One region of the Arthrobacter sp. Y3221048 genome, then DNA from elsewhere that is predicted to be linked to it. Evidence: predicted binding sites of a transcription regulator. Region 1 holds the regulator's gene; each other region holds the start of a gene.
The links. Region 1 encodes Rex, which represses fermentation and respiration genes when NADH is low (regulators of the CRP and FNR family bind a similar motif). Its sites were predicted from a motif close to CTTGTGAANNNNTTCACAAG; they were not measured.

Region 1 (3,957 bases):
GCCGGGGGCGCAGAGGCGGTACCCTGTTAAGGAACGTTTTACGTCATCGTCGAAAACCGTGAGTTGGCGTGTGCCCCGCCGGGCGCCGGCAGCTTGCGAAACTATCAGTGAATGAGGGACTCGTGGGTTCAGTTATTAAGAAGCGCCGCAAGCGTATGGCCAAGAAGAAGCACCGTAAGCTGCTTCGCAAGACCCGTCACCAGCGCCGCAACAAGAAGTAGGACCGACAACCGGTTCCCAAGCTTCCAAGGTCCGCCAGGAAACTGGCGGGCCTTGTGCCGTTAACCGGCCCGTTCATGCCGTTCGGGCGGGTTGGGCGTGGGTTGGGGCGGGACGGGCTGTGCCGGCCGTTACGCCGCCGGCCGGCGGAACCAATTGACGCCGCGCCAGAGCCCGTAGGCCGCGCCGGCCCCCGTGGCGGCCTTCAGGCCCACCGTGGCCGCCCGCCGGCCGCTCCTGAAGTCATAGACCGGCCAGTTGTTCTGCCGGGCGTGCCGGCGCAGCCTCATGTCCGGGTTGATGGCCACCGGGTTGCCCACCAGGGTCAGCAGCGGGACGTCGTTGTATGAGTCGCTGTAGGCCCAGCAGCGCCCCAGGTCCAGGCCCTGGCGGATGGCCAGCTCCTCGACCGCAACAGCCTTGGCCGGCCCGTGCAGGATGTCCCCGATGAGCCGTCCGGTGTAGGCACCGTCTTCGATTTCGCCCACCGTGCCCAAGGCGCCGGTCAGGCCAAGCCGGTCCGCGATGACGGCGGCCACTTCAACCGGCGTGGCCGTCACCAGCCAGACCTTGCGGCCCACCCGCAGGTGCTGGTCCGCCAGCGCCCTGGTTCCGGGCCAGATCTTGGAGGCGATGACTTCGTCGTAGACCTCGTCGCCCAGTTGTTTGACGTCGTCGCTCATCAGGCCGGTGGCCAGGGCCAGCGCCGTGTCACGGATGGACTGGATGTCCTTGAGGTTTTCTCCCCGCATCAGGAAGCGGGCCTGTTTGAAGCCGAAGCCGGCAGCGTCGCGCATCCGGAAGGCGCCGCGCTGGTACATCTTGCGGGCCACGTGGAACAGGCTGGCCCCGCGCATCAGGGTGTTGTCGACGTCGAAAAATGCCGCTTCCGTCCCCGGGTCGGCGGAGACCGAGGCGCGCTGTGCATGGCCGGCGGCGGTCTTGGGCATGCTTCGAGTCTAACGAGGCGCCGGGAATTGTCCGGGAATTGTCCGTTCACCGCCGGTGGCGGCTACCGTGGAAGGCATGAGTGGATCCGACGCCGGCCGCGCACACGAACTGGTGCTGCTGACCAAACCCGGCTGCCATCTGTGCCAGGCGGCACGGGAGACTGTCGGGAGTGTTGCGGGGGAGCTCGGTCTCGCCTGGGAGGAGAAGAACATCCTCGAGGACCCCGAGCTGGAGCGGCGCTTCGCCGAAGAAATCCCCGTGGTCATGATCGACGGCGTCCAGCGGGACTTCTGGCACATTGATCCGGACCGGCTGCGACGGCTGCTCACACAGTAGTTCGAGGCCGACAGGCCCGCGTCATCGGAGTTGGAGAGCGGCGCGGGGCAGCTTAATCTTGGGGGGACACTAGCCTGCGGTTGGACAGCCGCCGGCGGCACCCAGGACCCGGACCGGCTGGACACAGCAGGATCGGAGCCCCGCAGCAGGCATCGGAGCGACAACAGTGACCCACCTCCCGGATACCGAGGCGGCCAGGCCATCCGGCAACGAGATCCCGCCGGCCGCCCTCGCACGCCTGACCATCTACCTCCGGGCCCTGAATTCGCTGGTGTCTGAAGGCACGGAACGCATATCGTCCGAGCAATTGGCCGAATCCGCCGGCGTCAGCCCGCCCACCCTGCGCAAGGACCTCTCCTACCTCGGCTCGTTCGGCACCCGCGGCGTGGGCTACGACGTACGGCTGGTCGGCCAGGAGATTGCCGCGGCTCTGGGGCTCACCCAGGACTGGAAAGTGGCGATCGTCGGCATCGGCAACCTGGGCAGGGCGTTGGCCGGCTACTCCGGATTTACCACCAAGGGCTTCGGGGTCGTGGCGCTCTTCGACGCAGACCCGCAGGTTGTCGGGTCGGAGGTCGCTGGGATGCGCGTCAGCCCGATCGCTGACCTGGAACCCGTCCTGCGGCAAACCGGAGCCAACATGGCGGTCCTGGCCGTGCCAGCGGGCGCGGCGCAGGGACTCTGCGACCGGCTCGTCGAAGCCGGCGTGACGAGCATTCTCAGCTTTGCGCCCGCGGTGCTGCAGGTCCCGCCATCCGTGCAGCTGCGCAAGGTGGACATGGCCACCGAACTGCAGATCCTGGCCTACCACGCGCAACGGGCGCAGGCGACGGAGCATAGCTGAGCAGCGGCGCCCCGCCGCTTGGCGGACGTCAAGCGGCCGTCAAACGGCCGGAACCGCTCTGCTCAGCGGCCGTAGATGCCGAACTTGTGCGCTTTGGTGGCCTGGAAGAACCTGTTCGACGCCGGCATGAACAGCAGCACGATCGCCGCGATGCCCAGCAGCACCGACAAGGTGCCGAACCAGATGTTGAAAAGTCCGAACAGCGACAGCGCAGCGAATACCGTGCCGGTGATCCTGGCCCAGTTCTTGCCTGCCTTCACGCCGAAGGCCACCATCAGGTACAGCCCGACGGCGATCACCGCGGTGATGACGATAAACACTCCTGCAGTGCCGCTCATCATCTCCGCCAGCTCCGCGTCGGTGAACTGGCCGCCCTGCTCGCCCAGGGCTTCGCGGACCGCCGGGTCGTTGAGCACCATCGCCATGGTGCCGTCCAGGTTCGCCAGTTCGGTCAGCATTTCGATGGCGGTCAGCACGGCGGCAGCGATGATCAGCCAGAAGGCGATCATGACTTCGCGCGGCGCCGTGGGCTTGGCGGTGGCCTGCGCCTGCCCGCCGGGGTAGCCGTACTGGCCGGGCACGGCGCTCTGGTAGCCGTAAGGCTGCTGCCCGTACTGCTGACCGTACGGGGACTGGCCCTGCCCGTAGGGCTGCTGTCCGGGCTGTCCGTACTGCGGCGGGTTCTGCCCGTACTGTCCGTACTGGGGGGCGTTTTGCCCGTACGGAGGCTGATCCGAGCCGGGCTGCTGGGGCGCGTTCTGGCCGTACTGCGGCAGGTTCTGCCCGTACCGGGGCTGCTCCTGGCCTCCGGGCCGGCCTTCCCCGTCACCGGGCTGGTTCGGTTCGTTTTCTGGGGTGCTCATGGCCGGTTCCTTTTCATCTCATCCACACGGGTCGCACGTCTGCGCCGGCCAGCCTGCGCGCCGGCCGCAGAGGTGCTTGGCAGCTGTTAATGCAACACTACAATGCAGGCCTGCGCCGTGTCGGTCGGCCTGAAGGATGATTTTCAGCCTCGCGGCCCGCCTCGGCCCGCCCCGCGGCCCCGCCCCGCGGCCAGCCCCCGCCAGCCAAGCCGCCGGAGGTGCACGCCCGCCGGCGGTATGCCGGGGCTTTTGGGCAAACACCGGCGGTTTGAGACACTTGTACGCATGCCCGAAGCTATCGTCCACCTGCTCCGCCACGGCGAGGTCCACAACCCCGACCGCGTGCTTTACGGCAGGCTGCCGAGCTTCAGGCTGTCCGCCCTGGGCCAGGAAATGGCCGAGTGCGCCGCGGGCTACTTTTCCGGGCGCCGCGACGACGGCGCCACCATCAGTTACCTGGTGGCCTCGCCGCTGACCCGCGCACAGGAAACCGCCGCCCCGACCGCCAAGGCGCTCGGCCTCGAGATCGTTACCGACGAGCGGATCATCGAAGCCGAGAACCACTTCGAGGGCTTGGCGGACATCCGCTCGCACCTGAACCAGCCCCGGCACTGGCCGCACCTCTATAATCCCTTCCGGCCGTCCTGGGGGGAGCCGTACGCGGCGCAGGCCGCCCGGATGCGCAAGGCCATCGACGACGCCCGCCGGATTGCGGTAGAACGCGGCGGCGAGGGCGCCGAGGCG
Region 2 (3,957 bases), on a different contig from region 1:
CCAAGTGGTGGGTGTGCCGGGCGCACCCCCTGCCGGATGACGGATCGCAGCCTGGCGCCACTCAGCGAGCCTGATGCTCCGCGGTTCTCCCGCAATGCCGCTCATGGTCCTGTCCACCGTTTCATCGTGGAGGGGGACAAGAGTTCCATCACCGAGAACCCTCAAGTCCATCTCGATGGGAAAGTCGGACTCCGCCACGGCTTTGAATGCTTCGGATGAGGATTCGGGGTATACCAGAGCCCCGCCCCGATGGGCCACCATCGTAGGTCTTTCGGGAGCAGCGCAGGCGGTCAGAGCCAACAACAAACCTGCGAGACATGCGATCACTCGTTTCACCCGTTGAGTCTAAGGTGCGTCCGACTATGCCCATGAATGAAACAGCCTCGCCGCGGGGGAATGGCGAGTCCATTCATGCCGCCTAACATTCCGCGGGCCTTAGACGACAGTGGTCGATACAGTCTCAGCTGGTTCCATCGCCAGCCTGCATCTCTCGCCGGGGGAACTATGAACCGCCCTTCGCTTACGCCTTCTACGCTGCGCTCCATGTTGCGCGTTGGCCTGACAACAGCAGTCCTCACGACGCTGCTCGCCTCGACTCTGCCAGCCTTCGCTTCCAGCGAGGCGGCACCGGTCAGCCAATCTTCCCAAGCGCCCGTTCCCGCTGATCCAACACCGGACAGCATGCCGAACAATGGCGAAAGCCCCGTCCCGACCGAGGCCCCGGTCGGCGAAACAACTCAGGAACCCCAGCCGACACCAACCGACGCTGTTTCTTTACCTTCGACTCCCGCGGTCCCATCCAGCGGCACGTCCGAGGAGCCAAACGTTCCCGCAACCCCGACACTGTCGGTGCTGCCCACAGAACCGGAGAAGGCACCAGGGGAGCGTTCTAATGCGCTCGTGCAGCAGAGCGCCCCCCAGGAAGCTCCCGAGACAGATGAGACGCTGGCAGAGCCACCGCATGTAGCGGCAGGGCAGAAGACAATCGCCGCGAAGGCCATGGCCTTAAAGCTCAGCCCGGTCAATGACTTCCGTTGCACGCTCAAGGACAACGGCTGTGTCCGCACCTACACGGACAGCGGCGGGACGGCGCGGATTGGTATCTACTGGTCGGCGGCTACGGGCGCTTTCGCCGTGGATCTCAAACATGCGATCTACAAGACTTTCCAAGCTGCCAAGTACGAAAACGGCAAGTACGGCTATCCCATCGCAGACATGAAGGTCGCCTCCGACAAGAGCGCCTCGCAGCGATTCCAGGGAGGCACCATCAGCTACACGCCTCCGCACATTGTCGCCGGCAAAAAGGCCATCGAAGCCAAAGCAAAATTACTCAAGCTGATTGCGGTCAACGATCTCAACTGCCGCCTGGTGGACAACGGGTGCGTCCGTACCTACAAGCCGTCCTCGAAGAGTGCCAAGCGGATCGGCATCTACTGGAGTGCGAAAACCGGTGCTCGAAGCATGGACCTTCAGCACCAAATCTTTAAGAAGTTCAAGACTTCAGGATATGAACGCGGGACCTTGGGCTACCCGACGGCCGACATGAAGTGCGGCCTCAAGTCCAAGGGATGTGTCCAGCTCTTCCAAAAGGGGACGATCGCGTACTCGCCCTCTACGGGCGCCAGGATTCTCACTGCACAGATGAATTACAGCTGGAAGGCCCGCGGTAGCCAGAACGGCACGTTGGGCTACCCCTTGCAGGACGCCGTGAAGCGCAGCGGCAAGACCACGCAGGTTTTCCAGGGCGGCTCCCTGGTGGCGGCTCGGGTGGGCGCCGTGATGTACCCGAAGAATGAGTGCTGGGCGATCGGCGCGAACAAGACCCGCTACGCGCATGGCTGGGCCAACCGCATTTCCTTCACCATCGCGGAGAAGTACGGAACCTCCAAGGCCAGCTTCATCAACTGCGTGCGGGTTGGCTCCGTCTACAAGCAGGAATGGAAAACGGGCAAGGCGACCGTGGGACTCAAGGGGTTCAAACGCCCGGGAGTGGCATCCGGGCACACCCAGTACCGCTGGTCCCCGCAGGGCAGTTTCACTGTCCATGAAGCATTCGGTGAGGGTAACCCCGGCACGGACCTCAAGTACAAGAAGCTGAACAAGCGGTCCAGATGGTCCGGTACGCTCGGCTCCTCCTACAACAAGTACTACGAAGCCGGTTCTGTGGGTTATGAACGGTGGCCGGACGAGAACATGTGGTTTTTCATGCGCCTGCCGACCGGGGACTACCGCCAAGGCGCTGTGATCGACTACAACCGCGGGCCGGGGCAAACTATCAGGCAGGGAGCGGGATTCGCCATTTTCCTGCACGCCAACCCCGTTCCGACGGCGGGTTGCATCGCACTGGACCTCAAGAACGTGGTCCGGTACCTCAAGACCGCGGACCCCGGGGACAGAATCATCATGGGCGTCCGGCAGGACATCTTCAAAGCCTGATCCTTCGAACGGCCGACGGCGGCGCGTCCCTGAGCGGGGAGCACCGCCGTCGGCGTGAGGCGGCGGACCCAGCCGGCCGGCAATCCCCAACCCTGTGAGGCAGTTCACGTGTAACGGTGCGTACGTGCTCCGCGTAGTCTCTAGAATGGATAACGGATAGGCGTGAGCCGCCGCCGATCGAAAGTCGGCGACGGGAACGGGCAGATCCACAAAGCTTCCCGCCGGCACTTGGCGGTGGCGTGCCGCGTGGCCGGACAGACTGTCGGGCCAACCGGCGTCGTCGTGAAAATCCACGGCGGTGACAACCGGGCTCGAGGGAGAGCCCGGCTGATGTAGGAAGGTAATTCTGTGAACCAGATGTCAGAGTCGGCCCTGGATACGTGGACCAACCGCGAGGCACTTGCCGAAGCGATGATCCCGATGATCGGGCGCTTGTACCGCGAAAACAACGTAGTCACCTCCATCCACGGGCGCAGCCTGATCAACCAGTCCGTGGTGGGCATCCTGAAGGCGCACCGCTTTGCCCGCCAGATTGATGACACCGAACTGCCGCTGGAAGAGACCTTCCCCGTGCTGCAGGCGATGAGCGAGCTGGACCTCGGCGCAGGTTCCGTGGATTTGGCCCGCCTGCTGGTGAAGTTCAAGAACGAGGGTGACGGCGCCGAGCTGAAGGACTTCGTGCGCACCGAGCTGGCCGATATCGTCGGCAAGCGCGGCGCCGACGAGCGCACCAGCACCGACGTTGTGCTCTACGGCTTCGGCCGCATCGGCCGTCTGCTGGCCCGGATCCTGGTGGGCCACTCCGGCGGCGGCCACGGCCTGCGCCTGCGCGCCGTCGTAGTCCGCAAGGGCAGCGACGACGACCTGGTCAAGCGCGCCAGCCTGCTGCGCCGCGACTCGGTGCACGGCCCCTTTGAGGGCACGATCTCCGTGGATAAAGACAACAACACCATCCAGGCCAACGGCACCCTGATCCAGTTCATCTACTCCAACGACCCGGCGTCCGTCGACTACACCCAGTACGGCATCAAGGACGCCATTGTCGTGGACAACACGGGCAAGTGGCGCGACGAGGCCGGGCTGTCCCAGCACCTGCAGTGCCCCGGCGTCTCCCGCGTGCTCCTCACCGCTCCGGGCAAGGGCAGCCTGAAGAACATCGTCCACGGCGTGAACCACTCGGACATTACCGACGAGGACAAGATCGTCTCCGCCGCCTCCTGCACCACCAACGCCATCACCCCGGTCCTCAAGGCTCTGAACGATAAGTTCGGCATTGCCCACGGCCACGTGGAAACGGTGCACTCCTACACCAATGACCAGAACCTGATCGACAACTTCCACAAGGGTTCCCGCCGCGGCCGCTCCGCCGCGCTGAACATGGTGCTGACCGAGACCGGTGCAGCCAAGGCAGTGGCCAAGGCCCTGCCGGAGCTGGAAGGCAAGCTCACCGGCAACGCCATCCGCGTCCCCACCCCGGACGTTTCCATGGCCATCCTGAACCTGAACCTGGAACACGACGCC
Region 3 (3,957 bases), on a different contig from region 1:
CACCCACTAGGACCTGACATGGTCTGCTGGTTCGAGTAGCCGGGACACGGTGTAGCCGATGACCAGGCCCCAAAAGGCCGCGTGGATGTTGAAGAGACTCAGGCCGGAGATGGTCACGACGAACGTCACCAGAGATCCCAAAGTGAAGGTGGTGGCGAAGGCGGCCACGAAGGCCTGCTGGAGTGCCCGCAGCATGGCGAGGCCGCCCAGGGCGAGGACAAATTCCTTGGGAGTTGCGAGCATCAGCCTGGTGAGGGTGGGAGCCAGGGCGGCGCAGGCCAAGGCAAGAACACCGTACGTAACGGCGGCCGTGTACTGGCGCTCCCTGGTTCCCGAAGAAGTCAATAACGCGTTGGTGGGCCCGGTCACGCACGCCGATACCGCACCGAATGCGGCATTGAGCACGGAGAAAGCGCCGGAGGCAATAGCAAAAACGTTGACGGGCGGCTGGTGATTGGCAGTGCGGAGAACGGCAATGCCCTGGCCATTCTGAACGAACAGCACTGTGAGCGCCAGGGGAGCAACCAGCTCGAGCTGGGCTGCCCAAGTGAACTCGGGAGGGGTGAAAATCGGGGCGGCCAGGAGCGGCCCGGCTTCTCCGGGGGTGAACTGGCCACTTGCCGCCACAGCCAGGCACCCTGCGACAAGGGTGCCGAGTACCGGCGGAAGGAACCTTCCTAGGGCGGGTACGGCGGTGAGGAGCAAGAATGCCACCACCATCGGTCCGGCTATTGCGGGATTCGCTTGGGTCGAAGCAACGATGTCTGTGCCGAACCTCAGGAACACGGCGGCAACCATCGCCATGACGATCTGCATCGGGGCCGCAGCCATGATCCTGCGAACCACGCCAGTGGTGCCCAGCGCGAGGATAAGCACACCTGAGGTGAAAAACGCCCCAACCACCTCCGCAAAGGACAGGTGCTGAAGTGACGGGCCTAGGAGCACCGTGCCGGGGATGGACCAGGCGAAACCCAAGGGCTGGCGGTAGAGGAGTGACATGATTAGGGTCGCTGCGCCGCCGGAGAAAAGGATGCCAAACACCCAGGATGCGAGTTGCCCCTGGGTGAGTCCCCCCGCGGCGCCGACGGCCAGGGTGACCGCGATGGGCCCGGAGGCTGTGAAGATGAGCCCGATTAGCCCGTTAACGGCGTAGGGCACGCACACGTCGCGGAGGACCTGGCGAGGCCCTGCCGGGCGGAACTCCGGACGTTCCAGCAGAGGCTGGGGCGCCGGCGCCGCAGCGTGTGCCACATACGTCGTTAAGGGCGGGTTACGGCGGAATCGGGGCATTCTGGCTCCTGGCGGCATGGGCAAAAAAGACAGGCGCCCCAGAGTTTTGCATCCCCAGAGCGCCTTCGGTGCAGGGGCCATGGCCCCTGCACCGGTAATGAGCGGTGCTTGTTACTTGGTCTGGCCTTCCTTGGCGAGGACGTAGTCATAGACGACTTCCTCGCCAGTGCCGCCGTCCGTACGCGGCTGGGGGTCGAGCATCAGCTCAGGCTTGACTGCCGAAGCGATGTCGTCGGCATTGTGGGGGTCCCCGGGGAAGTACAGCTGCTGGGTGACAGACTGGAAGCCGGGCGCCGAAACCTTAATGTGGATGTGGGCTGGGCGCCATGCGTGCCAGCCTGCTGCACTGATCAGCTGACCGCAGGCCCCGTCCGTAGGGATTTGGTAAGGCGCAGGGCGCATCGTGTTGATTTCGAAGCGGCCATCGTCATCTGCCTTGACCGTGGCGCGGAAAAGCCACTCAGGCAGGCCCGGGGCGTACTGGGAGTAGAACCCGGCCGCGTCAGCGTGCCAGATCTCCACCTGCGCATTCCGGATGGGGTTGCCGTCCGTGTCTGTGAAGCGGCCGCTGAAGCGTAACGGGGTGCCCTCCTCATCGTCGCGCATCTGGACGGTGGCCGGAGATTCGAGTTCCGGGGAGCCGGGCACGTAGTAGGGGCCTTCGATGGTGCCCACGGTGCCGGGACGGTCCTGTGAATTGACGTCCTCCACAGTGTGCTCGAGCCACACGTCGAGGAACAGGGGCCACTCCCCGTCCGTGCCCACCTTGATCAGCCAAGCTTTGAGCGCGTTGTACTCCTCATAGGTGACCTGGTGCTCGATGACGATGTCGTTGGCGGCCCTGATCAGCGCCCCCGCCAGGAGGCTCACTCTTTCCTTCGGCACCTCCAGCTGCGCGAGCTTGCCTGAGGTGGCGAAGCGCTCGGTCGCCTTTGAGCCGGCCTCAACGGCAGTTCCCTCGTTCTCATTACGGGTATCCGCTTGGGTCTCAGTCATGGTGGTATTCACCTTCCTCATCAGATAGGGGACAGGAAGGGTTCCTGCACCCGCCGCGTAGCGCAGGCGGAGCATGCACCTGCGGCGACGCGGCATCACGTGACGTCTGTCTCATCGTAGGCTTGGCATAAGGACGCTACAAATATTGATTTGGGTAGTTTTTTGTCATTATCGATACATAAATGCACCCTTGGTCGACCCTAGGTGTTTGCCTGATGTGAGGACAGTCACGAGCCGCAAGAATTGGCTGACAACGTCCGCCGCAGGCGCCTCAGCCTCGCCCCGGATCTCCGCCCATCCGTCCAGCACTCTCCAATGGAGGAGCACGCCATGACCGAGAACCTGACCCATGTCCGCGAGGTCCTTGCCGACGCTGTAATCGACGACCGTGAGAACGGCGTCATCCGGGCCAAGCGCGAAATCTTCACTGACCAGGACATTTTTGAACTGGAAATGAAACACATCTTCGAGGGGAACTGGGTTTACCTTGCCCACGAGTCCCAGATTCCCAACGTGGGGGACTACTTCACCACCTACATCGGTCGCACTCCCGTGGTGATTACCCGTGACAAGGACGAAAACCTCAACTGCATCGTTAACGCCTGTTCGCACCGCGGTGCGATGCTGTGCCGCCGCAAGACGGACAACCGCACCACGTTTACCTGCCCGTTCCACGGCTGGACGTTTAAGAACTCCGGGGAGTTGCTGAAGGTAAAAGACTCGCGCAATGCCGGCTACCCGGAGACCTTCAATAAAGAAGGCTCCCACGATCTCACCAAAGTCGCCCGCTTCGAGTCCTACCGCGGCTTCCTCTTCGGCTCCTTGAAAGCTGACGTCCTCCCGCTCGAAGAGCACTTGGGCGACGCCACCAAAGTAATCGACTCCATCGTGGACCAGTCCCCGGAGGGCCTGGAGGTGCTGCGCGGGTCGTCCACCTACACCTATGACGGCAACTGGAAGGTGCAGGCGGAGAACGGGGCCGACGGTTACCACGTCACAGCCGTGCACTGGAACTACGCTGCCACCACCGCCCGCCGCAGCGCCGGCGACTCCGCCAACAAGACCAAGGCCATGGACGCCGGCAAATGGGGCAAGGTCAAGGGCGGTTTCTATTCCTACGACCACGGCCACCTGCTGCTCTGGCAGGAATGGACCAACCCGGAGGATCGCCCGCTCTGGGACCGTCGCGACGAGCTGTGCGCGAAGTACGGCGAGGAGATGGCCAACTTCATGATCAACATCTCCCGGAACCTCTGCCTGTACCCGAATGTTTACATCATGGACCAGTTCTCCTCGCAGATCCGCCACTTCCGCCCCATCTCGGCGGACCAGACCGAGGTAACGATCTACTGCATAGCCCCCAAGGGCGAATCCCAAGAGAACCGGTCCAAGCGCATCCGCCAGTACGAGGACTTCTTCAACGCCACCGGCATGGCCACTCCCGACGACCTTGAGGAATTCAGGTCCTGCAACAAGACCTACTGGGCCACTGCAGCACCTTGGAACGACATGACCCGTGGCTCCACCCATGAGATCGCCGGCCCCGACGAACAGGCGCGGGCGCTGGGCATGTCCAGGGTGATCGCCTCCGGCGTGCGCACAGAGGATGAAGGACTGTACCCGATCCAGCACGGGTACTGGAAGGAAGTCATGGACCGGGCCCTGAAAGAG

Region 2: a site for Rex is predicted at 2,528-2,547, ahead of AC5RVS_RS12965 (glyceraldehyde-3-phosphate dehydrogenase). Genes of this name have one in related genera too.
Region 3: a site for Rex is predicted at 2,501-2,520, ahead of benA (benzoate 1,2-dioxygenase large subunit). Genes of this name have one in related genera too.

What each region holds. Positions count from the first base shown of each region.
Region 1 covers NZ_JBNHHX010000002.1:359,132-363,088, forward strand. The annotation lists gene AC5RVS_RS06290 (30S ribosomal protein bS22) at 123-221, shown strand; gene AC5RVS_RS06295 (HAD family hydrolase) at 351-1,169, opposite strand; gene AC5RVS_RS06300 (glutaredoxin family protein) at 1,246-1,506, shown strand; gene AC5RVS_RS06305 (redox-sensing transcriptional repressor Rex) at 1,673-2,350, shown strand; gene AC5RVS_RS06310 (hypothetical protein) at 2,413-3,213, opposite strand; gene AC5RVS_RS06315 (histidine phosphatase family protein) at 3,499-3,957, shown strand, end outside.
Region 2 covers NZ_JBNHHX010000004.1:91,819-95,775, reverse strand. The annotation lists gene AC5RVS_RS12975 (glycerophosphodiester phosphodiesterase) at 1-336, opposite strand, end outside; gene AC5RVS_RS12970 (L,D-transpeptidase family protein) at 901-2,436, shown strand; gene AC5RVS_RS12965 (glyceraldehyde-3-phosphate dehydrogenase) at 2,794-3,957, shown strand, end outside.
Region 3 covers NZ_JBNHHX010000001.1:893,129-897,085, forward strand. The annotation lists gene AC5RVS_RS04230 (benzoate/H(+) symporter BenE family transporter) at 7-1,290, opposite strand; gene catA (catechol 1,2-dioxygenase) at 1,402-2,286, opposite strand; gene benA (benzoate 1,2-dioxygenase large subunit) at 2,617-3,957, shown strand, end outside.